Regions from separate parts of the Selenomonas sp. oral taxon 149 str. 67H29BP genome, predicted to be linked through region 2. Evidence: riboswitches for the same ligand, from Rfam matches in the RefSeq annotation. Region 2 holds a riboswitch; each other region holds the start of a gene.
The links. Region 2 has a riboswitch for cobalamin ahead of HMPREF9166_RS09440 (methylmalonyl-CoA mutase family protein). Riboswitches for the same ligand answer to the same signal wherever they lie in the genome.
Positions count from the first base shown of each region.

Region 1 (10,242 bases), 1.7 Mb from region 2:
GGGCATTCCTGCCTTGCCGAGGTCATGGAGGAGAGCAACGATGACGCAGCTCTCGTCGCTAATCTCAGGGGCGAGGACCGCCTTGATTCGCAGCAGATGTTCAGCGACATTGATGCTGTGTTCAAGCAATCCGTGCTCTCGACAGAGATGGTATCGCGTCGAGGCAGGTGCCGTCAGATAGGCCGTCTCCTGCTCAATATACGCCATCAGTGCGCGAAACTCCTCTCTGCGCTGCACGACTTTTGTCTTGAGAGCCTCGTAACGCTCCATGAGTTCCATATCCTTCATTCCTCCTCGTCAAAATCGACCATTGTCGCCTGAGCCTCACTCCGCTCACAATCCCGTACACCTGCACAGAATGCAAGTGCCCCGCGCACCTGCGCAGTATGTTCAGGCCCCCCATCATAGATATAGAGCGAAGTATCTATAAGTGCAGGAGGAATCTCCACGCGCTCCATGAATACGATAACGAGACTCCTGTCCTCCGCATAGGCTTCGTGATAAAAATTCAGCAAAATCTCACGCTCGTCTGCGTCCATTGCGTGTGGCTGCACGAAAAGGCCAATCGCCGGAAATGCAAGCAGATCGCTGAATTCCTCCGCTTCATACAGATGATACCCAAAGTCTGTCACGAATGTCCTGCGCACCCACTCCATCTCCTCCGGTGTCAGTCCGTAGGTGTAGATGTTGCTCCAAAGATTCATACGTTCCCCTCATACATGCTTGCCATCCGCCGCAGATTCTCACGAACTGTTGTACGCAGACTCTGCGGCTCTAAAATCTCAACATACAGGCAGCGATGCAGTGCCCAGTACTGCATCGCTGCCTCATTACACGAAAGCGTAACAATCATCTGATCGTCCTCCTCCTGCATGATGCGGAAGTCTTTGCCAAACCAGTCAACGAGCGCATCCATCATATAGGGAAATGTCCGCATCTTCACTGTGACACTCTCGCCGCCGAACATATAGATATGCTCTGCCATGTGGCGCGGGAGGCTGAATCCACGAGCGAACTCACGCACAGCACTCTTCGGCTTTGCCGCATCTGGCAGCATCTCAATCGCCGTGATGCGGTCAATGCGGTAGTGCGATACGTCATCGTATTTATCGTAGTTACCGATGAGATAGTACCAACCGTTGTTTACAACAAGTTGATAAGGATTGACGATGTACGGAACACTGCTCTTCGGATGCAGCTTGAAGTCCGTCCCATAGGTGTTGTAGGTAAACCGCACCTTGCGTTTTTCCTCGATGGCATCGTTGAGCACGTCGAGGGTGATCATCACCTGCTTGTTGTCCGCATGTGCGAGTTCGGGCAGATTCGAGATGTGCGCCACCTTCGCATGAAAGTAGCGATTGCCGAATGACCGCAGCTTTTCAACGAGGCGTCTTGCCTGCGCCGTAGAGAGCGTCCGCGAGAACAGCACGCTGTCGATCAGCATGCGCAGCTCGGCATCATCGAAGTCCCGTTCTACGAGCCAACATCCGCCGCGTGTTGCGATGTCGTAGCCCATATCCTGCAGGGACTGAATGTTGCTGCGCACCGAACGACGATCACAGGTAATCCCGTACTGCAGATGCAGCAGACGGATAATCTCGCCCTGTGTCAGCCGATGGTCTACATCCGAGTGCTCCTGCAGCACCTTTAGAATCAGCAGATTCAACATTTTCTTGTTTGCACCGTACATCGCGCTATCTCCCTCTCGTCTTGATTACACAGAGAGTATAGCACAGGTGATATACATTTTTTTGCACATTTCTCCATGCGCATATAAATAAATGGAGAAATAATCCATCGACCTCAATCTCAACTCCACGATATGGCGCTGCATATTTTCTCGTGTACCCCTCAACAGCAGCACTTTCAGTCTATAAGATTCGGACACCCCGTCATGCAATATGGTCGTTTCGGTTTTCTCGGTATCGCTTCACCTCCATCAAAAAAGCCCTCACGGAAAATTACTTCTCCGCGAAGGCTGATTCCATATCCAATTCTTGCTAAAAAACGCTGATAACTTGAAAATAATCTTTTACAACAGCGTCAACAGCCCCCGATGCACCTTATCCCCAACGCGTGTCTCCGTGACGCGGCAGTCGATGTCATAGAACCGACGAAGGTTCTCCTCGTTGAGCAAGCTTTCTGTCGGCCCAAAGAGGTGCTCCCCGCGCCGCATGAACAGGCTCTTGTCCGAGATCTTGAGCGCATTCTCGGGCGAGTGCGTATTCATGACAATGGTCATGTGCTGCTCTGTTGATAGCTTCTTCAGCAGGCGCAGGACAATCATCTGGTTGTGAAAGTCCAGATGTGCCTCCGGCTCGTCGAGGATCATCAGCTTCGGCTCGACCGCAAGTGCGCGGGCGATGTAGACCATCTGCAGCTGTCCGCCGCTGAGTTCGGTCGCCGCACGATCCGCGAGCGGCAGAACGCCGACCAGATCGAGCAGCTCCGCAACGCGTGCGCGGTCTGCCGCCGCAGGTGTCCGAAAGAGTCCGATGCGCCGCGCACGCCCCATCATGACCATCTCAAAGACGGTGTAGGGAAAGGCGGGCGCATGGCTCTGCGGCACATAGCCGATCACATCGCTGACCGCAGCAGGGTCGGGTCGCTGCCCGTCCACCAGACACTCCCCGCGCGTCCATGGCAGAATACCGAGCAGACAGCGCAGGAACGTCGTCTTGCCGATGCCATTGCGCCCGAGAATGGTGAGAACCTCACCCGCCGCGAGGGAGAAGGAGAGATCGGAGAACAGCTCATTTCTGCCGTCGTAGGAAAAGGCGGCATTCTTCACCGTAATCATGACCAATCCCCCTGTTTCTCCCGCGTACGCTTCAGCAGGAAGGCAAAGAACGGTGCGCCGAGGAGTGCCGTGAGAATGCCGATTGGCAGCTCTGCCGCAAGGAGACTCCGCGCGCAAATGTCAACGAGTGCGAGGAAGATCGCCCCCGTGAAGCACGCAGCGGGCAAAAGCCGCGCATGATCGACGCCGACCATGCGGCGGCACATATGCGGAATGACGAGCCCGACCCAACCGACAATACCGCAGACCATTACTGAGAGCGCCGTGAGCACCGTCGCCGCGACGATGGCAATGTTGCGGATGCTCGCAGGATTCACACCAAGGCTGCGTGCCTCCTCCTCGCCGAGCGAAAGGATGTTGATGCGCCAACGGATCGCAATCAGGAGCACCCCTGCGGCAATCATCGGCAGCCCGATGATCTGGATTTTATCAAAGTCCGCCTTGCCAAGGCTGCCCATGAGCCAATAAGTAATAGCGGGCAGCTTGTCATAAGGATCCGCGACATATTTCACGAGCGAGATGAGCGCGGAGAAGATCGACGAGATGATGATGCCCGAGAGCACGAGCGACATCATCGAGACAGAGCCACGGCTGCGCGAGAAATAGTACGCGAGTCCGACACTTGCCATGCCGCAGACAAAGGCGATGATCGAAGTCCCCGTGCCTGTCCCCCAGAGGAGGATGCCAAGCACGGCACCGAACCCTGCACCGCTTGAGACACCAAGCACGTCGGGGCTGACAAGCGGATTGCGGAAAATGCCCTGGTAGACAGCCCCCGAGAGCGAAAGCCCCGCGCCGACGAGCATGGCGAGGAGCGTCCGCGGCAGGCGCAGCTCCAGAACGACGGTCGATGCCATATCCGTCCCCGCATTGCCTCCGGCCGCGCGCATGAGAATGTCACAGACAGCCGTCGGCTCGATCGCAAAGCGCCCCGCTGCAAGAGAAAGGAAGAACACAACGATGAGCAGCACCGTCATGATCGTCCAGAGAGCTGCATTGCTTCGTTTCATCGGGCAGCTCACTCGTGCAGAATCATCTTGAGATCGGCATCCGTCAGCGTGTATGAGAAGAATTTCTCATAGAAGCCGCGCAGATCATCCGTCAGACGGTAGTCATTAAAAACATCCGGATGCAGTTTCTGCGCGATCCACTTGATCATCAGCGGTGTCTCGACACAGGGTGCATCCCAGCGGTACAGACCAATCGGAGCCTTGTAGACACGCCCCTCGCGCACCGCCTTGATATTCTTCCAGTTCTGTCCCTCAAGTTTATCCTCGAAGAGATCGGCCGGCTGAATCGGGTCAAAATTGCTGAGGATGATAACATCGGGATCCCACGCAGCGATCTGCTCCATTGTGACCGGCGTCCACTGTCCCTGCACATCCTTTGCGACGTTCACGCCGCCCGCCGTCTCGATCATCATCGTGTTGACGGTTCCGCCCGCTGCAACCTTGAGATCGCGATCGCGCAGGTAGAGTACCTTCGGCGTTGCTTTGCCTTCGAGTGCCGCCTTTTTCGTCTCAAAATACGCCATGATGTCCTGCTGAAAGCGAACAAGCTCCTCGGCGCGTTCCTCCTTGCCGAACACCTGACCGATGACGCGGATGCCCTGCTGAACATCCTCCAACGTACCGTACTTCAGCGCAATCGTGGGGACCTTCAGCTTCTCGAGCTGCGCAATCTCATCCTCCTGATAGTTCCAGACGATGATGGCGCTTGGGTTCAGCTTGCCGAGTTCCTCCATGTGGATGGAAAAGTCCTGCCCGACAAAGTCTGTTGCGGCATTCGCCATCCCCGGCGCAAGCACCTTGAGCATGGACTTCTCATACGACGCCTTCGCCGACGGGTGCATGCCCGCAATGCGGTCGGCCGAACCGTCTACCGCAAAGGCAACAGATGCCCACGGAATCGGCACAACGGCGATGCTCTTGACCTCTCCCGGCAAATGCACCTCGCGTCCGGTCGTGTCCGTCACAACCCGCTCCGCCTTGGGCGCGGCGGCCTCTTGCGATCCGCATCCTGCGAGCACGGAGCAGAGAAGCATCAGCGCTGCAAGAAAACCGAATGAAAAACGATGTGTCATCATGTCCTCCTATTTCTGCCTACACTTAAATATCCGCCCGAGATTATCAATTGACGGAAAGGTTATCATAGTCTTTAATCGAATGCAATTGAATAAATTCGAAACAACACTTCAATATTTTCGAATGATTATTGTTTCAGAAGTGCCTGTAATAGCGAAGTGAAGTCCGCGCCAAGTACACCACTTCCCTCTCCTGCAGCATCTCTGCCCGAAAGCAGCCCCGACGGCAGCGGAACAATACGCTTCTCCCCCATCACAGGCAGCAGCGCAGGATCGGCAATGACAGCATCTGCCGCATTCCATGCAGACTGCAGGTCTGCAGCCGTACGGAAGACGAGCACGTCGGTATCGGCTGCCTGCCGATAAAGTACTGCTGTCTCCTCTCCCCACGCATAGGCTGCGCTGTGGATATTGCAAAACCCATATGAACGAAGCAGATAAGCAATGGCTACGGCAGCAATCGGATCGGCGATGATGAGGATCTTATCCGCACGCATATCTCCCGCTGTCTGCTCCGCAAATGTGCCCTCTGAGGGCAAACCGAGCGCCGCAGCGATCTCAGCCCGCCAGGCCGTCCGGCCGGCATCCCCGAGCGGCAGGCTGCGGACAACGGGCACACCGCACTCCCTGTGCAGCCATTCCGCCGCAGACACACCGGCAACAGATACCAGCCAGACCAGCGCAGGGCGTTCGGTCAGTGCATCGCGTCCTGCAATGCACACATTGCAGCCGTACGCAGTGAGAAAATCAATCGGGGCATCCAGCTGCGCCATATCGCCGAACAGCAGCGGACTGTACCCGAGGATGAGAGCTGTCCGTCCCGCCTCCCGCCATCCGTCGGCCGCCTCCTGCACAAGACGAAGTGCCGCCTCTGCAGCACCGTACACGGCATCATGAAAGTCGTCCGTCGGTGAGGCACATGCGCGGCAGCCATGTTCCTCCGCCGCCTGCAGAACAGGCGTCGTCTCCATCGCCATAAACGCGGGCACCGGCGAACTGAGGAGATGCACCATGCGGTACGCGCCCTCTGCCGCAAGCGCACCGGTCTCTGCGGCAGCAGTCTCCTCCATGCCGAAGATGTAGTCCTCTGCCTGCGGTATGAGCGCATAGATATCGCTGCGCCCCGGCATGAGATCCATGCGTGCGAGCGCATTGCGGCAGCCCGACGGCGTGACAAGGACATGCGCCGAGCCCTCTTCCCGCAGGAAATCCGCCACGCCTGCCGTATCGCTCATCGGCGGCGGCAGCTGGGCTGATGCCGTGACCGCCCCCTCCTCCGGCGGCAGTGCGGCGAGGATCTCCTCTGCAGTCTCGTGACGGATGCCATCCGCCTTTGCCAGAGGCCCGCGAAAGAAACAGCGCACGATGCAGCCCGTCTCCGCAGAAAGTGTGCGCTCGATGTCTGAAAAATCTGGGCGTGTGAGGATGTCGAGGCAGGAGAGATAGATCACGACCGCGCGTGTGCCAGGAAGGCGTGCGGCATCCCGCACCGCATCTCGGATCGCTTCCTCCGCCGTTCCGAGCACATAATCCTCTGCCCGCACGGCAGCATAGCGGAACTGCCCGAGTGCTCCGATCTGCCGTGCGCGCCGGTAAATGGAGCGAAAACAGATGAGTGCCCCTGCCGCAACGACGACGAGATCGCGTCGTGCCCACAGTCTGTCGAGGCTCGTATCAAAGTCTTTAATGTCCTCAGCGACGATTGGCTGCATCCGCATCCTCCCCGTAACGCAGCAGTGCCTCCCCACCCGAGAGTCCACTCTCTTCCTCAAGGATTTCGAGAAAAAGATTCATTGCAGGGCTGCGCCATTTATTCCGATGAACCCCGTAGTATGACGTGACAGTCATCGGATCCGACTGCGCGGCAGACAGCCGGCCGAGAGCCATGCGCTCCCGCACCGCATGATCCGGCAGTAGCGCAATCCCCATATCGTTCTCAACCAGATTGATGATGGTCTGCGTGCTTCGCAGCTCAATCATATTCGTAAACGAGATCCCCCGCTGCCGCAGATAGTCATCTGCCATCTGCCGAATCTCACCCGGATGCGGCATCGTGATCAGCGGCATCTCGTTGATCTCCATCTCCCGCTCACGAAAGTTCGGGCACCATACAGCCGCATCAACCGAGGTGTAGAAATGCACGGGATTTTCCTCAAACATCCAGAATGCGAGACTTTCCTTATCTCTTTCCTGAATCGTGTACGCGAGACCGACATCGATCTTCCCTTCACTGAGTGACGCAACAACATCACGGCTCGTGAGTGAACGCAGGCGCAGATCGACGCGCGGTGCATGTGCATGAAGATGTTGGAGCAGTGGGGGCAGACGGAAGCAGAGCAGCGACTCCGGCGCACCTACCGTGAGTGTCCCCTGATAGGCGGCAATGCCGTATTGAAAGCTTTTGATCTTCTTCACCGCAGCAAGCACCTCGTCCACATATGGAATCAGTGCCTCGCCCGCCTTTGTCAGGATCATGCGCCGCCCACTTTTCTCAAAAAGCGGTACCCCCACGAGCTTTTCCAGCTGCGCAACGTGGAATGTAATCGTTGATGGTGTGTAGCTGAGGAGACGTGCCGCCTTTGTAAAGCTGCCCGTGCGTACAATTGTCTTGAACGTCGTGAATATCTTTAGCTCCATCCGTATCTATCCTTATTGGCAAGTACGAAATACTCAAAAAAATGTAGAGAAGAACTCGTTCATTGTAAAATGAAATTGGACACATAAAAAGTCGAACATACAAAATTGCCGCAACAAAACACCTTTGCCAAGGCCGGTATATTCGACGCTCATTCTACCATAAAACACCGCGTATTCAAACATCTAAACGTCAATCAGCGCGTACAGTCAAGCCGATGATTCGACTCCTTCCGCCTCTCTCTTGACAATAGGCAGAAGCAGTGATATTCTTCCTCACGGAAGCCATCATCACGACAAACAGCATACTGATGAATCAGGTGTCGCAAGACTCAATAGAGAAGCCGGAAGAGCCGGCGCGGTCCCGCCACTGTGTCAGCGAGCGAATCTGCAGGAAACGTCACTGAGGAAACTTTGGAAGGCGCAGAGGAGCGATGAACTGGAGCCAGGAGAACTGCCTGATCGACGATCACCGTCTGACCTGCGAGCGACGGGAAGGGGATCTGTGTCTTGCGCTGGATCGATCCGCATCTTTGCGGTGACCTTTCGACGGCGGTTTTATGCGCTGTGACGCTGCACGCGGCAAGGCAAGGATATTTTGCAGTCTCTTCTCTCATTTGCAGAAAGGGGCTGCTTTTATTTGTGAACGTTCAGGACGCAGAACTGCCCTCTTCCCGCCGGCCTCGGACGTATGCTCTGCAAATCTACAGCTTCCATGGGCGTCGCAGGAAATGCTTTCGGCAAAAGGGGACTGCGGCGGAGAACTCATATTTTTGATGGGGTGAACACATGAACACGAAGAGAAGAAATGCACTCATCACGATCGGCGTCGGACTCATCCTATGGTTCCTGCCGGTTCCTGACGGAGTCACACCACTTGCCTGGCATTTGCTTGCGGTCTTTATCGCGACAGTGCTGGGCTTTATCCTGCATCCGCTGCCGATCGGCGCGGTGGCCTTCATCGCGATTTCCTTCTCCGCATGGGCAGGCCTGCTAAAGACGTCCGATGCCTTGGCAGGCTACGGCAACAGCACGATCTGGCTGATCGTCTGTGCGTTCCTCTATTCCCGCGGCTTCATCAAGAGCGGACTCGGCAAACGCATCGCTTTCCGCATCATCGAGGCAATCGGCAAGAGCGCGTTGTCGCTCGGCTATGCCATCGCCCTGAGCGAGCTTGTGATCTCGCCCGCAACGCCCTCGGCCACAGCGCGCGGCGGCGGCATTCTCTATCCAATCGTGCGTTCACTCGCGGAGGCTCTAGGCTCAAAACCCGGTGAGAGCGCACGCCGCATCGGCACCTACCTCATGCAGGTCGGCTACCATACAGACGCCGTGACCTGCACGATGTTCGTGACCTCGATGGCGGGCAACCCGCTCTGCGTGGCGCTCGCCGAGAAGACGCTGGGCGTTCAGGTCACGTGGATGGGCTGGGCGAGCGCTGCAATTGTGCCGGGACTCATCGCGCTCCTGCTCGTCCCCTATGTCATGATGAAACTTTCGCCGCCCGAACTCGTGCGTATTCCCGACGCCAAGGATCTGGCACAGCGTGAGCTTTACGAAATGGGGCCGATGAGCCTTGCGGAAAAGGGACTTTCCGTCATCTTCGTCGTCTCTCTCGCACTCTGGGCAAGCTCCGGCCTCACGAACATCGACGCGACACCCGTTGCCATGGGCGCAGTCTGCCTCATGCTGATACTCGACATCATCAACTGGCAGGACGTCATCCAGGAAAAGGGTGCATGGGACGCGATGTTCTGGATGGGCTCTTTGATGACACTCGCTTCGGCTCTCGCAAAATCGGGCATCATCACATGGATCGCCAATGGTGCGGGCGCGGCGATTTCCTCGCTCGGCTTCGGTTGGCTTATTTCCTGCCTCATCATCCTGCTCTTCTACACCTACATCCACTACGCCTTCGCCAGTGTCACGGCACGCATCAGTGCCCTCTATGCGGCATTCATCGCTGTCAGCGTCAGCGTCGGTGCACCGCCCCTTTTGGTCGCCATCATCTTCGGCATCTTCGCCGATGTGCCGATCTCCCTCACGCATTACGGCAACGGCTGCGCCCCGATCTACTTTGGCGGAGGCTATGTCTCGCAAAGCGAATGGTGGAAGAACGGCTTCATCATGACGACCATTACGACGCTGATCTACCTAACAATCGGCGCGGCATGGTGGAAAGTCCTGGGCCTTTGGTAAATAGTAAATCACTGGCAGCCCCCTACGTGGGGGCTTTTTATATACCATTCTCCCCTCCCTCGTTGCCCGTAAACAGGACGACAAACTCTTTTAGGCTCCCTGAGTCTGTCATAATATCCTCTTGTAACTGATTCTTGATATAATTCCAGAATAAGAGAATTATGACTTAGTGTAGGGGAAAATGGCTAATGATTCTTTGCAAAACTACAAGAGATCCCAAACGCTAGTACAGTGACTGGGATCTCTTGTATGATAGAGTTTTTCTTCGTTCAGACGTACGGACGGACATCCTATTTTCCTGTGATAGGTTGACCTTCATCAAATCGCTCTGCCATATGCTTGTAATGAAGTACAGCTGACTAAGCAGTATGAACTATCACAGCTGTCAGTACGAATTGCCATTTTCATAGGTTTCCTCCATATTTCCGGTTTTTGGATTGAACCCATCTATAAATAGCTCTGCACCATGTGCCAACAACAATTCTTTTTGTTCCTCGTTGTATTTTTCTCCTACAACAGACAGCTC
Region 1 covers NZ_GL397087.1:295,033-305,274, forward strand. Annotated here, with positions in the region: gene HMPREF9166_RS01410 (HD domain-containing protein) at 1-279, opposite strand, end outside; gene HMPREF9166_RS01415 (hypothetical protein) at 285-704, opposite strand; gene HMPREF9166_RS01420 (YafY family protein) at 701-1,690, opposite strand; gene HMPREF9166_RS01425 (ABC transporter ATP-binding protein) at 2,033-2,800, opposite strand; gene HMPREF9166_RS01430 (iron ABC transporter permease) at 2,797-3,810, opposite strand; gene HMPREF9166_RS01435 (ABC transporter substrate-binding protein) at 3,819-4,886, opposite strand; gene HMPREF9166_RS01440 (hypothetical protein) at 5,012-6,601, opposite strand; gene HMPREF9166_RS01445 (LysR family transcriptional regulator) at 6,576-7,520, opposite strand; cobalamin riboswitch at 7,819-7,994, shown strand; gene HMPREF9166_RS01450 (DASS family sodium-coupled anion symporter) at 8,307-9,716, shown strand; gene HMPREF9166_RS01455 (ankyrin repeat domain-containing protein) at 10,102-10,242, opposite strand, start outside.
Region 1: another riboswitch for cobalamin. It lies ahead of HMPREF9166_RS01450 (DASS family sodium-coupled anion symporter); the one in region 2 lies ahead of HMPREF9166_RS09440 (methylmalonyl-CoA mutase family protein).

Region 2 (10,242 bases):
AACCGACGACCTCGATCCTCACGATCACGTCGAACGTCGTCTACGGCAAGTACACGGGCGCGATGCCGGATGGACGAAGGGCATGGACACCGCTCGCGCCGGGCGCAAACCCGAGCTACGGCGCGGAGTGCTGCGGGCTGCTCGCCTCGCTCAACTCCGTGGCAAAGCTGCCGTACCACTGGGCGCTCGACGGCATTTCGAACACGCAGAGCATGACTCCTGCCTCGCTCGGCCACAATGAGGACGAGCGCGTGCAGAACCTTGTGAGCGCCATGGACGGATACTTCGATCAGGGGGCACATCATCTGAACGTGAATGTGTTTGGGCGCGAGACTCTCGAGCATATCATGGAGCATCCCGAGGATCCCGCCTATGCGAACTTTACCATCCGCGTCTCGGGCTATGCCGTCAAGTTCATCAGTCTGACGCGCGAACAGCAGCAGGATGTGATTTCGCGTACCTTCCATGAGCATATGTAAAGGCAGAATCAGCACGACGGAGAGCTTCGGCTCGGTCGACGGGCCGGGCATCCGCTTCATCGTCTTTGTGCAGGGCTGCCGTTATCGCTGTCAGTACTGCCACAACCCCGAGACATGGGGGCTAGGGGGCGGCGAGGAGCGAACGCCGGCGGATGTGCTGCGGCAGGCACTGCGCTATCGTCCATACTGGAAGGAGCGCGGCGGCATCACCGTCAGCGGCGGCGAGCCGCTGCTGCAGCTCCCGTTTGTGACGGAGTTCTTTCGCCTGGCGAAGGAGCAGCAGGTCAGCACGGTCATCGACACGGCGGGCGGCCCCTTTACCGAGGATGAGCCTTTTTTCAGCGCGTTTCGGGCGCTGCTGCCGCTCACTGATCTCTTTCTCCTCGACATCAAGCACATCGACCCCGCGCAGCATCGTGCGCTGACGGGCACGTCCAATGCACCGGTACTGGCACTCGCGCGGTACCTATCGGAGCAGGGGAAAAGCATGTGGATCCGTCACGTGCTCGTGCCGGGATGGACGACGGATGCCGATGACCTGCACCGGCTGGCGGACTTCATCGGGACGCTGCGAACGGTCGAGCGCGTGGAGGTGCTGCCCTATCATGCGATGGCGCGGCACAAATATGAGGCACTTCATCTGCCGTACCCGCTCGGGGATACGCCCGTGCCGACGGCCGAGGAGATCGCGCGCGCCGAGGCAATCCTGTGCGGGGGAAATGACCTGCCGCGCAGCAGATAAATAATGGAAGCACTGATAAATTCAGCACCGCCATCTTAGCGCATCTTTTTTGCCCGCACTTCAGCGGAAAATCCTCCACAGAGCACCACTCTGCGTCCGGTTTTCCACCTCGTTCGGACGAAAAAATCTACGCCAATCTGACGGACTTCATTTTATCAGCGATTCCATAAAAAAACTGCGGTATGGAGCACGATGCTCTGTACTGCATTTTTTAGCAAAGTGGCGCGCAAACTCGGAAAATCGCTCTCAATTTTAACTCACATCCCATTCTTCATGAAAAATTCAGGTCAAAGTGGGAAAATACCTCCAACAAAGGGGGGATTCTATGCAGTGGAAAAGCATAGGAACATTTGTGAGAAAGAAGCAGAACACGGTGCTCTGTGCGGCGCTGGCGGGCATGATGCTGATGTCCAGCGGCTTCACGATGAACGGCTTGCCGAAGAATATGCACCGCGTGAGTGTGCATGTCGATGGAGAGACGATCAACGACATGACGGTGCAGACGCAGCCTAACGATATTTTTGCAAAACTTGGCGTTACGCTCGGCGAGAAGGACACCTACGAGGTGCAGGAGAGCAAGGATCCGCCGCGTACGGACATCTCCGTACGGCGCGCCGTGCCCGTCACCATCTCCTTCTGGGGCGATACGCAGCAGGTTATGACGAGCGGACATACCGTCGGCGACGTTGTGGCAGAGTATGGCTACAATATGAACGAGGTTGATGTGAACCCCGGTGTTGATACACCAGTCACCGCAAACCTTGCAATACAGCTCACAGAGAATGAGCAGGCGGCGGAGCAGCGGCGCGCGCGTGAGCGCGAGGCCGAACGCGTAAGTCGGGGGATTCCCCGCTATCGTGCAGCCTATACAATGCACGCATCCGCCTATCTCCCGAGTGACGGGGGCGGCAGCGGCATTACGGCGACCGGCATGGCGGCGCGCCGCGGTGTTGTCGCCGTCGATCCGAACGTCATTCCGCTCGGCTCGCGGCTCTATATCCCGGGCTACGGCGAGGCAATCGCTGCGGATACGGGCGGGGCGATCGTCGGCAACACGATTGACCTCTGCATGGAGAGCTATGACGAGGCAATCCAGTTCGGCCGGCGCTCGGTTGAGGTCTACGTCCTCGAGTAACAAAAGAGAGAATCACTGTGGAATTATTCACACAGTGATTCTTTTTTATTGACAAGAAGTGCTTTCAGTGGTACTATTCTATCGTACCATAAAAATTACATATAGAAATTGGATCAAGTGCAGAGGTTTTGCTGTGCAAAGCCTTAATGCTTCATAGGGAATCCGGTAGGGAGATATGATCTCGTAAGCCGGAGCGGTCACGCCACTGTAACAGTGAGCAAATTCGCACGCCAGCGCGAGCCGGCAGTCACTGGGGAAGCCCCCCGGGAAGATGCGAAGGAGCGATGAACTGGAGCCAGGAGACCTGCTTGATTAACAATCACCGATTGACCTGCGAGTGATGGGGATGGAGATTTTGCGGATTCGTTCGCTTGATATAAAGTTTGGCGCAGCCGCGACCAAACGACACGAGAACTGAGTGACGATACCGAAAAAGACCCATTCTGCTGCTGCGGGATGGGCTTTTTCTATGCAAGGCTCGATTCCCTGCGCGATCCTGCGGAGATCTGTGCGCACGTATGGGAACATGCGCAGAGATTTCCCCGGGATGAAGGAGCATTGCTCCTTGGGGAAACATTGCTCATCTTTTCAGTTCTCGTTTTTCCCTCGTGATGAGGGAACGCTCTGAGGGTGGAAGCTCAGGGCGATTTTTTTTAGGGTTAGCAATCGTGTCCAAAACTTGCATTGGTTGCTTTATCATAATGTCAGTTCATCCATTGAACTGACAGAGCCTTCCCGGAATAAATTAAAGGAGGACGTACTATGCCGGAAGAAAAAGAGCGGTCGAGCGACGAGGAACTTCAGAAGCTTCTGAAGAAATCGGCGGATGTTGAGGATTTCCCCGATGTTCCGCTCGATGAATTCACGCCGCCCACGGATGAGGAGTGGAAAGCCGCCTGTGAGGCACTCCTGAAGGGCGCGCCGTTCGAAAAGAAGATGTTCACGAAGACCTATGAGGGGTTCACCTTTGACCCCATGTACACGCGGAAGCATACGGAGGACATCCTGCCGAAGGGAGTTATGCCCGGCATGGGGGACTATCTCCGCGGCGTGGATGCGGCGGGCTACATCGGCAAGCCGTGGGGCATCGCGCAGGCGTGTGACGAGACGCTCCCGGCGGAGAACAACGAACTCCTGCGCCATGAGAACGACAAGGGCGCAACGATCTACCACATTGTGCTCGATACGGCGTCGCGCGCCGGTGTGGATGCGCGTCAGGCGGAGAAGGTCGGCGACACGGGGACGAGTGTGACGACGGTCGAGGACATGCACGTCCTCCTCACGGGACTTGACCTCGCGAAGTTCCCCCTCTACGTCTACACGGGCGCAAATGCCGTGCCCCTGCTCGCGCTCGTCGCGGCGGCACGCCGTGCAGCAGGCGAGGATATGAAGAATGTGCGGGGCATTGTCGGTGCAGATCCCATCGGCACTCTTGTGACGGACGGGAAACTGCCCGCGTCCCTTGACTCATACTATGACAGTCTCGCGGCGGCGGCGCGCTGGGCGACGGTGAACGCACCGCATCTGCGTACGGTATTCGTGCGCAGCGATGTCTACAGCAGCGGCGGAGCGAACGATGTACAGGAGGTCGCGGCAGTTCTCGCCGCGGCGACGGCGTATCTGCGCGCCCTCTGTGAGCGGGGCCTCACGATCGATGCGGCGGCATCGCAGATTGCCTTTGCGTTCTCAATGGGGGCAAACTTCTTCCTGCAGATCGCTAAGCTGCGCGCTGTGCGCCCGCTCTGGGCACAGATCGTGAAGGCCTTCGGCGGGAATGCCGAGGCGCAGAAGATGCGTATCCATGCGCGCCCCGCACTCTTCTTCAAGACCGTTTACGATCCGTATGTCAACATGCTCCGCAACACGACGGAGATCTTCTCGGGGGTTGTCGGCGGCATCGACTCCTTTGAGAGTGCGCCGTTTGATGAACCCATCCGCAAGGGCGATGAGTTTTCGCGCCGCATTGCGCGCAACGTCCAGATCATGCTCCAGGAGGAATTCGGTCTCCTGCAGCCGATCGACCCCGCCGGCGGCTCGTGGGCGGTTGAGACGCTGACGCACCAGATGAAGGAAAAAATCTGGGCGGCGTTCCAAGGCATCGAGAAAGAGGGCGGCATCGCTGCGGCACTGCGTGCAGGCACGGTTCAGGAGGGCATCGCGAAGGTGCTCGCCGACCGCTTTAAGAATGCCGACCTGCGCCGTGACCGTATTGTCGGCAACAACATGTATCCGAACATGACGGAGACGCTGCTCGAGACACGCGCCGAGGATACGGCAGCGCTCAAGGCACAGCGCACGAAAGATATCGAAGCATATCTCTCCGACATCGACACAAAGCACCGCGACGAGACACTTGCGGCGTTCAAGGCAGATGGTTCCGTTCAGAATGCTGTTGAGGCGGCGCTTGCGGGGGCGACGATTGCCGAGCTGATGGCGGCGCTCACGGCGGGGAAAGGTGCGGAGACGGTCGCGGCGATTGCCCCGCATCGCTGGAGCGAACGCTTTGAGGCGCTGCGCCGGCGCACAGAGGACTACAAGGCAGCGAAGGATGACAATGTGAAGATCTTCCTCGCGAACATGGGCCCTATCCCGCAGCACAAGGCGCGCGCAGATTTTACCACAGGCTTCCTGCAGGTCGGTGCATTCGAGGTACTCGGCAACGACGGCTTTAAGACCGTCGATGAGGCAGCGGAGGCGGCGCGTGCAAGCGGTGCGGATGCCGTCGTCATCTGCTCTACGGATGCGACCTATCCCGAGATCGTCCCTGCCCTTGCACCAAAGCTCCACAAGGTGCTGCCGCAGGCACGCGTTTTTCTCGCGGGCGCCGCGCCGAAGGATCTGCTTGAGACATACAAGGAAGCGGGCATTGACGAATATATCTCCGTCCGCGCGAACTGCTATGAGATCCTTGAGGGTCTCCAGAAACAGAAAGGGATGATTGCGTAATGGCAGGCTTTACGAACCCGGATTTCACGGGCATGAGCCTCGGCGAAAGCCCGTCCGCAGACTCCAAGGAATGGCGCGCCCTTTTCGAAGGCGGTACGGGACGGACGTTTGAGGCACTCACACACAAGACGATGGAGCGCATCCCCGTGAAACCGTTCTACGATCACGATGTCTATGCGCACATGAACCACCTCGACTTTGCGAGCGGGATTCCGCCCTGCCTGCGCGGGCCCTACTCCACGATGTACGTGTTCCGTCCGTGGACGGTGCGCCAGTACGCGGGGTTCTCGACGGCCGAGGAGTCGAACGCCTTCTATCGGCGCAACCTCGCCGCCGGGCAGAAGGGACTCTCGATCGCATTTGACCTCCCGACGCACCGCGGCTATGATGCGGACAATCCGCGCGTGGTCGGCGACGTGGGCAAGGCAGGCGTCTCGGTCTGCTCCATGCTGGACATGAACATCCTGTTCTCGGGCATTCCGCTCGACCAGATGTCCGTTTCCATGACGATGAACGGCGCAGTGCTGCCGATCCTCGCGTTCTTCATCGTTTCGGGCGAAGAACAGGGCGTCGATAAGAAGATCATGGCGGGCACGATTCAGAACGATATTCTGAAAGAGTTCATGGTGCGCAATACCTACATCTACCCGCCGGAGATGTCCATGCGCATCATCGGCGACATCTTCGAGTACACGACGAAGTATATGCCGAAGTTCAACAGCATCTCCATCTCCGGCTACCACATGCAGGAGGCCGGTGCGCCGGCGGACATCGAGCTGGGCTACACGCTCGCGGACGGTCTTGAGTACATCCGCACGGGCATCAAGGCGGGACTTGCCGTTGACGACTTCGCGAAGCGTCTCTCATTCTTCTGGGCGATCGGCAAGAACTACTTTATGGAGGTTGCCAAGATGCGTGCGGCGCGCGTTCTCTGGGCGAAGATTGTCAAGTCCTTCGGCGCGAAGAACAACAAATCGATGGCGCTCCGCACGCACAGCCAGACCTCGGGGTGGTCACTCACAGCGCAGGATCCGTTCAACAATATCGCGCGCACGGCGATGGAGGCGATGGGAGCGGCACTCGGGCACACACAGTCGCTCCATACGAATGCGCTCGATGAGGCGATCGCCCTGCCGACGGACTTCTCGGCACGCATCGCACGCAACACGCAGCTTTACATTCAGGACGAGACGAGCGTCTGCAAGATCATCGACCCGTGGGGCGGCTCCTACTACGTCGAGTCACTCACAAACGAGATCATTCGCCGTGCTTGGGCACACATCCAGGAGGTCGAGTCCCTCGGCGGCATGGCAAAGGCGATCTCGACGGGACTGCCGAAGATGCGCATTGAGGAGGCGGCGGCACGCCGTCAGGCGCAGATCGACTCTGGGCTGGAGAGCATTGTCGGCGTGAACAAGTATCGCCTCGAAAAGGAAGATCCCCTGCAGATCCTCGCGATCGACAATACAGCGGTGCGCCAGGCACAGGTGGAACGTCTCGAAAAACTGCGCGCAGAGCGCAACGCAGACGACGTGCGCCGATGCCTTGAGGGCATCACGAAGGCGGCAGAGAGCCGCGACAACGGCAACCTCCTCGAGGCGGCCGTCGATGCGGCGCGCGCACGCGCCTCGCTCGGCGAGATCTCCGATGCGGTGGAGAAGGTCTCGGGACGCTTCCAGGCGGTCATTCATACGATCTCTGGCGTTTACTCCTCCGAGTTTACGGATAAGACCGAGCTTGACCGCGCCCGTGAGATGGCGGACGAGTTCGAGGAACTCACGGGCCGCCGTCCGCGTATCTTCGTCGCGAAGATGGGACAGGACGGACACGACCGCGGGCAGAAGGTCATCGCGTCCTCCTTCGCCGACATGGGCTGGGACGTCGACGTGGGGCCGCTTTTCCAGACGCCCGCAGAGACAGCGCAGGACGCGGTCGACAACGACGTGCACATGGTCGGGTTCAGCTCCCTCGCAGCGGGACACAACACGCTCCTGCCGCAGCTCGTCGATGAACTGAAGAAGCTCGGCCGCGATGACATCATGGTCTGCATCGGCGGCGTCATCCCCGTGCAGGACTATGACAACCTCTACGAGCACGGCGCGGTTGCGATCTTCGCACCGGGTACGAACATCCCCGAGGCGGGCATCAAGCTCCTGACCCTTCTCATCGCACGCGCGAAGGAAGAAGCCGCAGGATAAGGCAAATAGCGGCGCCGCTCTCTGCATGAGGGCGGCGTTTTGCCGCCATACAACAGAATGGTTGCCGTGCGTGCCCCTTCGCAGAACCCTCGTTACGCAAGCGGTCGGACACTTATCTGCCAAAACACCTGCGGATTCCAAACGCGCTCCGCTTGAACGGTTAAAATCCGCAGGGGGCAGAACGTGTCCTCTTTTCCGCTTGCTTCTCTAGGGTTTGCTCAGGGGAACTGCACGTCTATACAATACAGAAAATATCAACGCCATAATTTTTCCTAGTAGGAAAGGAGGCTTTATGAGCGAAAAATATACCACAGAACGGCCCGACTGGGTACCCGAGGACGCCGACGCGAAGTTTACGACGAGCGTCATGGGCGGCATCGAGGGCATCAAGGATCTGACCGTCGGCAACATCAACCCGAAATTGCTGAACGGGACAGGGATGTCCCACCGCAAACTTGTCCTCAGTGAAGATGACTATGTTGAGGGCGTGGCCCGCGGCGACCGCATGACGCTATCTCGTGCGATCACGCTCATCGAGAGCAACAGCAGCAAGCACTTCAAGCGTGCCCAGCGCGTGCTTCAGCGCCTGCTGCCGAAGACGGGCAATGCTCTGCGCATCGGTATCACGGGCGTGCCGGGGGCAGGCAAGTCCACGATGATCGAGGCGTTCGGCAATATGCTCTGCGATGCGGGACATCGTGTCGCTGTGCTCACCGTTGATCCCACAAGTTCTGTCACGAAGGGCTCGATCCTCGGCGACAAGACACGTATGGGAACCCTCTCGCGCCGTCCCGAGGCGTTCATCCGCCCCTCTCCTGCAGGCGGCACACTCGGCGGCGTCGCGCGCAAGAGCCGTGAGACCATGCTGCTCTGCGAGGCGGCCGGCTACGACGTTATCATCATCGAGACCGTCGGCGTCGGGCAGTCCGAGACGACGGTGCGCTCCATGGTTGACTTTTTCCTGCTCGTCGTGCTGACGGGCGCGGGCGATGAACTGCAGGGCATCAAGAAGGGCATCATGGAGCTTGCGGATGCGATCGTCATCAACAAGGCGGACGGGGATAACCTCATCAAGGCGAAGGTCGCACGCGGGCAGTACGAGCGCATGATCGAGTTTATCCGCCCCGCGACACCGGGCTGGGAGACGCACGCTTACCTTGCCTCCGCGATCGAGAAGACAGGACTTGCCGAGCTGTGGGAGATCATCCGCATCTTTCGCGAGAAGACCACGAAGAGCGGCGTGTGGAAGAAGCGGCGCGACGGGCAGCTGCTCGACTGGATGAACAGTATGATCGACGAGCATCTGCACAACCTGTTCTTCGACGATGCCGTTGTGCGCGGGCGCATGCCCGAGGTAAAAGATGCGGTCCTCTCGGGCGGCATCTCACCGACCCAGGCAGTTGCGGAGCTGCTCAGTGTATTCGATGTGCACCGTGCGGCGGGACGGCAGGTCGACCTCTTTACGAATTGAGGAGGTGTACCCATGACGAAACGCATCTGCCTTTCGGGTGCGGATATGTACGAGCTCGAGGAGGTGTTTCGCGGACGGCGCGGCATCGTCTCCGCCCGCACGGGCTACATCAACGCTGCGCCGCAGACCGCGCACGAGGATGCGCTGACAGGCGTGTCGGGCGGTCGTGTGGGCGTTGAGATCGTTTACGATCCGAAAAAGACGGACATTTCACAGCTTCTCGACCTGCATTTTTCTGTCGTTACGCCGTACAGCATCGACGGGCAGGGCTATGTGCGTGGCCCTATGTACCGCGCGGGCATCTTTTACGAGAGCGCAGAGGACGAGCCGCAGATTGCGCTCTACCTCACCTTTCTCGCAGGCAAGGGACGCTGCCCCGCGACGGGGGAGCACCTGACACTCAATGATCCGAACAGCAGCGCGGCGGCGCGGCGCGTTATGCACGCAACGATGGAGCGGCTGACCTCTTTCCAGCCGGCAGAGGAGGAGCATCAGGGCTATCTCACGCGGCATCCCGAGACGGAGACCTACATCAACCTTGCACGTCTGCGCGAACTTGTTAAACTATAGGAAGTACTGATAAATCCAGCACTGCCGTCTTAGCGCATTTTTTGCCCGCACTGTGTCGGCAAATTGGGCAAAAATCTGCGCTAATCTGACAGATTTTATTTTATCAGCGATTCCCTCAAAAGACCATTGGCCCGTGGGACCAGTGGTCTTTTTTTGGATCATAGACGATTTTTATTTTTATACAGAATTATTTTATGCTATAATCAAAAGAATAAAAAAGTTCTATAGTGTCGTTCCATACGCGCATGTGCCGGATCTTGCGACAGTGTGCAGAATGGACGGGGAAACCAAAGGGGAGACAGGTATGAGCATACGCACGAAACTACAGTCGATTCTTATTCTGCTGTTTGTATTCATCGTGGGATTAGTTGGACTGAACTTCTTTACGTTCAATGAACTCAAGGGGGATGCGCCTGCGGTCAACGCTTCCGGCTCGCTGCGGATGCGCGCCTATCAGCTTTCGTGGGGGGCAGCACGGCTCGTGTCGGCAGATGAGGGCGACGCACAGACGCTGCGCGCGGCGATGCAGAAGAATCTGGAGGACTACGATCGTATTCTGAAGGGGCTGGAGCAGGGCGATGCGGCGATGGGGCTGACGGCACCCGCGGATGAGGCGGTCCAGCGACAGCTCGGCGTTGTGAAGCCGCTGTGGGAGGCGTATCGTGCTGATATCCGTGCCGCTGCCGAGGGAACGGATGAGG
Region 2 covers NZ_GL397087.1:2,003,348-2,013,589, forward strand. Annotated here, with positions in the region: gene pflB (formate C-acetyltransferase) at 1-479, shown strand, start outside; gene pflA (pyruvate formate-lyase-activating protein) at 466-1,221, shown strand; gene HMPREF9166_RS09435 (G5 and 3D domain-containing protein) at 1,547-2,356, shown strand; cobalamin riboswitch at 2,455-2,683, shown strand; gene HMPREF9166_RS09440 (methylmalonyl-CoA mutase family protein) at 3,119-5,302, shown strand; gene scpA (methylmalonyl-CoA mutase) at 5,302-7,500, shown strand; gene meaB (methylmalonyl Co-A mutase-associated GTPase MeaB) at 7,793-8,971, shown strand; gene HMPREF9166_RS09455 (peptide-methionine (S)-S-oxide reductase) at 8,984-9,541, shown strand; gene HMPREF9166_RS09460 (methyl-accepting chemotaxis protein) at 9,846-10,242, shown strand, end outside.

Region 3 (10,242 bases), 1.1 Mb from region 2:
CGACAGAGTTCATCAAAGGTAGACCCCGCGCCGCCATAATTTGGCATAATGGAAATAAGCGCAATACGCTTGTGTTTCTTCTCCTCCGGCACTAAGGCAATTTTCTCTTGGAGCTCAGTAAGTTTGTCTTCCATTTTCTTAATGAGCTTCTCCCCGCGCTCCGATTCTCCAACAGCCGCAGCAAGCAAGCGTATATTTTCATGGATATCGTCTATGGTGGCTGCTGACTTGAATACAACAACAGGTATATTCAGGTCTCGTATTGCATCGACATTCTCTTTCGGCAGCCATTCCGGAACAGCAACGAGATCCGGCCGCAAAGCAGCGATTTCCTCCACTGATGGGTTGCGAGAAATAACATTTGAGATTTTTTCACGTACCCATGGAATATTCGTATCCTCTGTATTGGCAAGAGTCTCATTGATGGCAGCCATGCGCTTCGGCTCCACAAGGCCAAGCATCATCTCATCACTGCTCGCGCCAATCGTCAGGATCCGTTGAGGCTTATGCAAAATAGACACAACCGTCCCATCCGCATCAGTAACATTGTAGGTGTTCTGAGCCTGCCTGTCCGAAATACCACAGCCCGTCAAAGAGAATAACAGCATGAATATGCACGGCAGCATCACTGCACGCAGCCATCTGCTCATCGTTCCACAACTCCTTTTATCCCTCTCATGAAACTTGCCTCATTATTTTGTAAACTCCCCTCTCTACAGCGCAGAAAGGGGAGTTACTGTGTTATAAAGTTATGAGATACCCGAGCGACGCACCACATGGGAACGCTGCCGGAAGGAAACGTTAGAAGCTCTGCTCCACACCGACCATGAAGTTGCGTCCGGGTGCCGTCCACCACTCTCCGGGAGCGCCCCACTTTACATTCGAATGCTCGGCATAGAACTGGTTGAAAATGTTGTTCGCCTTGAGATATACCTTTGTTGCGTCGGCAATCTGATAGTTCATCGCAAGATCGACGACCCAGTAATTATCCGTCGGGAAAGCACCGCGTACCGGTCCCGGGCGTCCAACGATCCCGCGCGCAAGCAGCGACGCATCGAATGCACGGTTGCGGTAGTCGACACCGATGTTCCACTGATCCTCGGGCAGATAACCGTCTGCATTCACGCCTCTCTGCTCCGTCTTGCCGACATGCGTCCGTGTATAACCGAGGCGCGCGCGCAGATGCGAGTCAACGCGCTTCGCGAGCTGCAGCGACCAGCCATGGGCATCCTCATCGCCGACATTGATGTTCACGTATGTCACAGGATGGTAACCGATACGATCCTTCGAGTGGCGCTTGAAGTAGCTCGCCGTGAGGCTGAAACCTCTGCCAAAGTCACGGGCAATACCGATCTCCTTCGTGTTGCCGGACTCGGGCTTGAGGTTTGGATTGCCGTATGTCGGCGCATAAAGTTCATTCGGCGTCGGCGTGATGAAGTACGCACTGTAAGAAGCATAGGCGTGCGTCATCGGATCAATGTCATAGCCGAGGCTGACACTCGGGCTGTTGTGACTGCCAAAGGACGAGTTGCTGTCATGACGAATACCCGCTGTGAGTTTCAGCGTCGGAAGGATGTTCCACTGATCCTGCAAATAGAAGGAGCGATTGATGAGCGTACGATCATCAATGCTCACAACGCCGCGGTTCTTGATCGTCGTATCATCCTTTGTGAATTCAAAGCCCGCTGTCAATAGATGATCGCCGAGCTTCTTGTCGAATTGGTCGCTGAACCTCCATGTCTGAATATCGTACTCATCAAACGACTGCGCCGGCAAAAGTGTCCACCCATCAATGTAGTGACTGGTAAGATCATACGCATACTTACTGCGCGAAGCACTCATCTGATTCTTGGTTGTGTCATCGATTTGCACGTTCCAGATCAAATCACCATCCAAATAATCATAGTTTCCACGATTGACATTGAGCCCCTGCCGCTTTTCATAGAGTGCCTGATAGCGATCCGAGTCCTTATACGAACGCAGATTAAACGCAAGATAGGAGGCCTTGCTCAGCTGCTTGCCAAGATGCAGGCTGACGGAGTTTGCATCGAGCTTCGACGGCGTTGTATCGCCGTGTGCGTCCTTGAAGTCTCCGCTCTTATCCTTCTGGTATTTGATGCGCCAGTCCCATCCGCGCTCACCGCCCGCATTCGCGATGCTGTACTGCTGACGCCCATAGCTGCCGTAGCCGATGCCGAGCGTCGTCTTCATCCCCGATGCCTTCTTCGTGATGATGTTGATGACGCCGCCCTTCGCATCCGATCCATAGAGCGTTGACGCCGAGCCGTGCAGTACCTCGATGCGGTCGATGCCGCTAAGATCCTTCATCGCAGATGCCAAAGAGGCCGAAAAGCCCCCCGCATAGTTCTGGCGGACACCATCGATCAGAAGGACCACATGTTCCGACCCGTTGATGTAGAATTTATTGCTGTTGTTATATCCCGCCGGTGCATACGCATTGACCGTAACACCCGGTACATCGCGCAGTGCTTGCGTGAGGTCGGTGTAGTGGCGGCGCTCGATGTCCTTGCCTGTAATCACCGTGATATTTGCATCCGTCTTGAGTTCCTTATTCGGGGTTCTTGTCGCCGTGACGACCGTCTCCCCCAGAGTATGTTCATCTGCCGTATCACTCACATCGGCTGCGAATGCATGCCCGCCCATGGACAGCACGCTTACACTGAGGGCTGCTGTCAGAGCAGCTCCTAGCTTCTTCCTTGAACCCAATCGCTTCATCTCGTAATCTCCTCCTAAAACATTACACATTACTGCAGGGCAATACACCATCTATTCATCTGCTGCGAAGGGATGCACTTCGTCAGTCAGAGAAAAGCATATTCAGGAAACACTGATAAATTCGGCACAAGCATCTTGACGCATCTTTTTGATGCATGGCATGAATCATGGAAATAAAAATCCCCTTCCTGCGATACAGAAAGGGGATAGACTCACGAAAAAATATGATTTGGGCGCACAATATACGCTCACGATAGAATCCCTTCCCCGTCACTCGCAGGTACAAGCAGTGATTCATAACTAGGCAGTTCTCCTGGCTCCAGGTCATCGTTCACCTGCTCCTTCCCAGAGGACATTCCTCCAGTGGCAAATCGGGGCGGCAGATCATCTCTGCACGCCCTGCAGGCTCGCTCGCTGATACAGTGGCGGGACCGCTTCGGCATCGGTCTGCATGGCATACGGCCATAGAGCCTTCACCGAATTCTCTATTAAGTCTTTGACACCTAACTCGACAATATTCAGTTTTCCAGTAATTCAACCTATTGTACTATAGTACGAATTTATTGTCTTGTCAAGCGCAAACATACCAACAACACTAAATCCCGATATAGGGCACTACGAATACATGACAAAGCAGTGCTCGATAAAAGGGAAAAGACACACCATGCAGTGAACCTGAATCTATCGGTCGTGCGCTGCGGCGCGCTGCTGTATGCGCAGCTTACTCGCCAGATCATCACGGGAACGATGCTGGAACTCGTGAACGAGATACATTGGCTGGACAGTCTCGACGATACGGCGTGCCGCATCGGTATGAAACGGCTGATGCTGATCGACATGCATGACGTAGTCCATCGCCGCCTGCCAGTCGAGCGATGTCTTCCATCCTACATGCCGACGCATCATCTCCCGCGTATATGCCCCTGAGAGGGACTGGTGCAGGTGAATGCCATAGACGCGCTTTCCCAATTCTCCAAGCTCGTGGTAGATCTTTTTCACGTATGCCGCGCCCTCCGCCTCGCTCTGCAGATCCAAGTTCGTGTTCATCAGATGTCCCGTGTCGAACATGAAGCCCGTGTCGGGATAGCTGACGCGCTCCAAGAGCTCAGCGGCGAGCTGCGGTTTTTGAAAGGTCAGTCCCGGCCACCAGAGATTTTCAAAAAGGAGTTTGCAGCCCCTCGGTATCTCGCCGGCAATCGCATTGACAAGCTCGATGGCCGCGCGAACGACGTCCTCATCCGTGACAGAAAACATGCGCGTATACATCTCCGATGTGCAGTTATGTGCAACGTGGAAGACGAGATACTGCGGCTGACACTCTGCCGCCCGCCGCAGATTCTCCCGCCAGCCCTCCACCCAGTCGGCAACATCCAACGAGCCGTAGTAGCCTCGGATATTGTCCTCACTGCCGAACTCCGCCATGAGTGCGGTCCGATCCCCACGCCAAAAGTCAACCCACGTCGGCCAAAACAGGAGATGTACCCCCTTGATGTACGTGGATGGAAACAACGTGCGATCCCACGGCGCACAGAGCATGAACTCGATGCCGTCAAGCCCCGGTTCCTGCAGGATGGCAGGAAGAGCATCCGTATCGCCGTGAAGGATATGCTCCACATCGCAGTCCGCATTGGAGAGATTGGTTAAGGTAAGCATGGTCAGAACTTGTAACTGTAGCTCAGGAGGAAGTTGAACGGTGCAACATAATATTTTGTCCCTGAGTGCCCCACTGTATCATCACGGTTGAGCACGTTGTCAATGCGCAGATTGATCTCGCTGTGCTCATCGGGTGCATAGGCTGTGTTCCATGTCGTGAGCAGATACGGTTTAGAACGAAATGCGGGCTTGCTGTTTGGCGTCTGTACACGATCAGCAAGATAAGAAGCAGTGAGCGCAGATGTCAATTTTCCTTTGTGGTAGTTCACGCCTCCTGTCAGCTGAACTTTTCCAAATGTACGCACCCATCCAAGTTTATTCTCAGTATTCTTTGTCATCGGATTCTGCCACGTTACCCCCCAGTTGTAGGAGAAGCCATTTGCTCCCCGAATCTCATGGGAAAGTTCCACTCCAACGTTCCGCATCTCCTCATTCGTATAGTAGCGCACCGGATTTGTCAGATCGTCAATGTGAGGAGTGATATTATCCTTAACACGTATATGGAATATTGCAGCTTTCCATGTATGTCTATCATGATTCTGCTTCCAACCAATTTCATAATTGATGCCTTTCTGTGGACGCAGATTCGGTGAAGGCAGCTGTGAAGCATTATCGTTATACATTTGTGCAAAGGTTGGCATGACAAAGGATTGGCTGATATTCAGGTATAGGCTGTTCTCACGATCGAGCTTGTGCAGCCACTGCCCAGATGCGCTGAGGTTGCTGTAGTTCTGACTGCGTGGAGCCCCCGTTGTCCACGTCCCGCGCAGTCCGAAAATACCAGTATTTCTCTTATCGAAGCGCTGCTCCCACTGTCCAAAGATCCCCCAGTTATTACGAGAATAACGTTCATTTCGAGTGCTGGCAGAGGTGGGAAGCGCCGCATACATTTCGTGCACAAGGTCAAAGCCCAATATAGCGGTGGATTTTGGACTCATCTTCCAAGTGCGCTGTACATCCATACCGTATGAACTGTTCTTTTCACGCGTATGGTACCAACTATTCCTTCTCTGCCATGAACGGATGATGTATGTAGGTCCCTCATATGCCAAATTTCCCGTATTATAGAACAAGCTTCCCTTCCAATTGGCATCCTGATAATTCAGCTGCGTAATATACTGTTTTGTTTCATATTTACGGGCTTGAATTACATCCCCCACACGCAAGCCTGAAGTGCCTCCCCGTGCCTGAGATACCTCACTCGTATATTTCCCCTCCGTTTCATAGTAACCAAAAAGGAAATTCAGTCTGGGGTTCACTTGATAAGAAAGCCCTACATTCTGTCTAATGATATCTCTGACATCCAGACGCGTCTCTCCTCTAAAACGAGCAGTCGATGCACTTGCATAGCTAAGCCCGTCTCTGCTGCCCCATTTATCATAGTTATAGTAGAAGTTAACGCGCTCATCCCCGACGCTGACACCGTAGCTGCGCTGTCCATAGTTGCCGAGGCCCACATGAACCTCGTTTGTACCCTTTTTCTTTGTGATGATATTAACAACACCGCTGACTGCCTCACTGCCGTAGAGGACAGACCCACTCCCTTTGACAATTTCAATACGTTCGATGCTGCTTGCGGGAATTTGGTCGATGTTATACTTTCCGCGCCATGCTATCGGATTCCCGTTCATAAGAACGAGTGCGCCTCCCTTAATCCCGCGCAGATTTACTTCATTCGTCATGGATCCCATCGCTGCACCATTGGGGCCGAAGGACTTATAGGCGAAGCCATTCACCTTCGCAAGTACATCCGACGCGTTTGCCGCCCCGCTGTCCTTGATTTCCTGCGCCGTGATAATCGTCGTCGCAGCAGGCACATCGAGGTCACGCTTCTTCGTCCGCGTCGCTGTCACTACGGTCTCACCGAGAGCATGCGTCGCAACCTCCTCGCCGGCGGGTACATCGGCATCCGCCGTCTCCGCCGCATAGACCTGTCCCGTCGTTGCAGAAAGTGCAATCGCCGCTGCCAAAAGTTGTTTGTTCCACATTTGCATTACCATTCTCCTTCTTTAAGAAAACACTGATAAGCCACATCCATCAGTGCATCTATGAGATTGTGACTATATTTATGATCACTGCCCAAATACATGGGCGAAGTGATTTCATGATTGTTGTATCTGTCTCCCGCTGTGCTGTTGCGATGCCTGCGCGCCGTTCCTGCCATGGCGCGGTAGGGCATCAGAACTTGTAGCTGTAGCTCAAGAGGTAGTTAATCGGCGCCGTATAGTACTCCGATCCGGCATGGGACGTGCTGTCATGCCGATCGAGGACGTTGTCGATGCGCAGACGGATCTCACTGTTCTCATCGGGCGCATAGACCGTATTCCACGTTGTGAGCAGGTACGGCTTCGTCTCATAGGCAGGCTCTTTGGATGGCAGCTGGACACGCTCCGCCAGATAGGATGCGGAGAGATCGGACGTCCATTTCCCACGCTGATAGGAGATCCCACCCGTGAGCTGAACCCGCCCGAAGCTTCGTTCCCAGCCGAGATTCTTCTTAGTGCTCTTCACCTGAGGATTCTGCAGGGTCACGCCCCAGCGATAGGAAAGCCCATTCTTGGCTTGGATGCGATCTGAGAGTTCAACCCCCGTATTGCGGAAGTCCTCATTGGTATACTGATACTGACCCGATCTAAGTAGGCTCGCAGAGATATTGTCCGTGACGTCCATGTGGAACAGCGCCGCCTTCCACGCATGCCCGCCGTGCGTCTTCTTCCAGCCGATCTCATAGTTGATGCCCTTCTGCGGCCGCAGATCGGGTGCTGCCTTCTGTCGGCCGTTATCCGTATACATCTGGGAGAATGTCGGCATGACAAAGGACTGCGTAATGTTCAGATAGACACTGCTCTTCGCATCGAGCTTATGCAGCCACTGTGCCGAGGCACTGAGGTTGCTGTAGTTCTGGCCGCGTGCCGCCCCTGTCGTCCACGTCTCGCGCAGACCGATGATCCCCGTATTGCGTGCATCAAAACGCTGCTCCCACTGTCCGAACAGTCCCCAGTTGTTGCGTGCGTACCGCTTGTCCTCCGTGCTGGCAGGTGTCGGCAGCTTCGCATAGATCTCATGCGCAAGATCCATGCCGACGACTGCCATGGCTCTCGGATGGACCTTCCACGTACGCTGCACATCGACCCCATACGTCGTATTCTTTTCACGAGTATGATAGAGCTCATTCGACCTACGGGAAAAGGGGTTGTCAGAAAAACGAGCGACGCCAGCATAATCCAGCGTCCCCGTGTTGAAGAACAGATTCGCCTTCCACGCACGGTCGTGGTAGTTCAGCTGCGCGATGTACTGCTTCGTCTCGTACGTGCGGCGATTCATCGGATCACCCACATGGATGTGATAGGTGTTATGCGACGGATCAACGGCGGTAAAGGTACGCGCATACGTCCCCTCTGTCTCGTAATAGCCGAGCTGGAAATCCACGCGCGGATTGATGCGGTAGGTCAGTCCCGTATTGCGCTTGATGACATCGCTGATGTCCGTTTGTGTCGACCCATGAAAGCGCGTGACGGCATAGTCAGTATTGGTGACACCGCCCTGCCGCCCCCACTTATCGTAGTTATAGTAGAAGCCGAATTTCTCATCGCCGACGCTCACGCCATAGCTGCGCTGTCCATAGTTGCCGACCCCGACATGCACTTCGTTGGGCATTGTTTTTTTCGTGATGATGTTGACGACACCGCTCACTGCATCACTGCCGTAGAGAACGGAGCCGCTGCCCTTGACGATCTCGACGCGTTCGATCGTGCTCGCAGGGATCTGATCCAGATTGTACTTGCCGCGCCATGCAATCGGATTGCCGTTCATGAGGACGAGCGCACCGCCCTTCAGACCGCGGATGTTCAGCTCGTTCGTCATGCTGGCCATCGCCGCGCCGTTCGGTCCAAAGGAGGTATACGTAAACCCATCCGCCTTTGCCAGCACATCCGATGCCGTTGCCGCGCCGCTCCGTGCAATCTCCTCTGCCGTAATGGTGGCCGTCGCAGCCGGCACATCGACATCACGCTTCGTCGTCCGCGTCGCCGTGACAATGGTCTCGCCGAGCGTGTGATCGTCTGTCGCCGCCGCGGGCTCCTCCGCATAGGCCTGTCCCGTCAGTGCGGAGAGCAGGACTGCCGTCGTCAGTATTTTCTTTTTCCATCGTCTCATGATAATATTTCCCCCATAAAGATAGCAATACTCATATTCCAGTCCTTATTCCAAACGGAAGTAAAATGTCCACGGAAAAACCCCCTTGCGTCCATTGTCCCCCGGATTGAACTGAAAGCGATAGCCCGCCGCAATCGCCGCGCGGTCCATCGCACTGTAGCCGGAGGAGGTGACGAGCTTGACAGACTCGACCGAGCCGTCTGCGGCAACGAGAATCTTGACCGTCACCGAGCCCTCGACATCATCCTCGATGAGTTCCTGTGGGTACTCAGGTGTCGCCTCTGCCCGCAGGCTCGCCGCGACGCGCTCTGCCGGCGGGGCGGGCGGAGCGGCGGGAGCTGCATCTCCGCCGCCCGATGTGCCGGATGTTCCGCCCTTCGTCCCTGTCCCCGCTGTGTCACCGCCGCCGCTGCCCGCCGTCCCCGTCTGCGTCCCGTCTGACGGTTTTGACGGCGCGGCGGCAGACGTTTGGGGATTGCTCGTCTGCTTCAGTGTCTCCTGCGGCGTTTCGGGCGGAAGTGTCTTATCGACGATCACAACGTCGCTCACCGCACTCACTGCCGGAGCGGCTGCCGAATCACCTGCGGCAGCCGCGGCGGGAGGTCCCGCATCGTAGAGCGTGACCTCCACAGGGGTATCCCCCGTCTGCGGCACGGCAATCGAGAACAGTCCCAATGCCCCCGCCGCCAAGAGGAGAATCACATGCAACGCCAGTGACAGGCTGAGTGCGGTGTATGTCCCCCGTTTTTCCTCCATTACCGTATCCATTTCACCCCTCCAGTTTCACACGACGCCGCAGCAGATACAAGAAGTACGGCGTACCGATAAATGCCGTCATGATGCCGACGCGAATCTCCATCCCGGGGAGAAGAATCCGCCCGATGGAGTCGCAAAGCACGAGAAATGTCGCCCCCGCGAGAAGGCTCGCAGGAAGCAGCCGCCGATGATCGGGGCCGACGAGCAGGCGCATCATGTGCGGGACAACCAGTCCAACGAATCCGATGTTGCCGCTGATGCAGACCCCCGTCGCCGTGGTGAGTGCCGCAAGCACGAGGAACAGCAGGCGGAACGGCGTCACAGACATCCCCGCCGTGCGCGCCTCCACCTCGCCGAAGGCGAGGAGATTCAGATGCCGCGCGAGGAGCAGCATCACCGACGCGCCGACCCCGATCGGCCCAATCCCCAAGAGGACATGATCCCAGCGGCGATAGTCTAAGCCGCCAATCGTCCAGAAGAGATACTGCTGCATCTTCTGCTCGTTGAGAACCGTGAGGATCGCCGCCGTACACGCGGCGAGGAACATCCCCACCACAACGCCTGAGAGGAGCAGTGTCATGACTGGGATTCGTCCGTGGCGCATGGAGAGCGATACGGTCAGCCCCACTGCGAGCATCGCCCCGACAAAGGCAAAGGCAGGGAGCAGGAGCACGCTCGATGCACCGACACCGAGACCGATGGCAAGCACGGCACCGACCGATGCCCCACTCGACACGCCGATGATGCCGGGATCGGCAAGCGGATTGCTGAAGATTCCCTGGAGCACCGCCCCCGATATGCCCAGCCCGGCACCGACCATCAAGCCGACGAGCGTGCGCGGCAGACGGATGTGCAGAAGTACCGCCTCCTGCTCCGGTGTGAGGATGACGTGCGGGAGAATGGGCAGCCCCACGGCATGAGCGAAGTACGCGACGACGTACT
Region 3 covers NZ_GL397087.1:861,511-871,752, forward strand. Annotated here, with positions in the region: gene HMPREF9166_RS04135 (ABC transporter substrate-binding protein) at 1-650, opposite strand, end outside; gene HMPREF9166_RS04140 (TonB-dependent siderophore receptor) at 802-2,736, opposite strand; cobalamin riboswitch at 3,022-3,258, opposite strand; gene HMPREF9166_RS04150 (TIM barrel protein) at 3,418-4,389, opposite strand; gene HMPREF9166_RS04155 (TonB-dependent siderophore receptor) at 4,392-6,389, opposite strand; gene HMPREF9166_RS04160 (TonB-dependent siderophore receptor) at 6,568-8,544, opposite strand; gene HMPREF9166_RS04165 (energy transducer TonB) at 8,590-9,312, opposite strand; gene HMPREF9166_RS04170 (iron ABC transporter permease) at 9,314-10,242, opposite strand, start outside.
Region 3: another riboswitch for cobalamin. It lies ahead of HMPREF9166_RS04140 (TonB-dependent siderophore receptor); the one in region 2 lies ahead of HMPREF9166_RS09440 (methylmalonyl-CoA mutase family protein).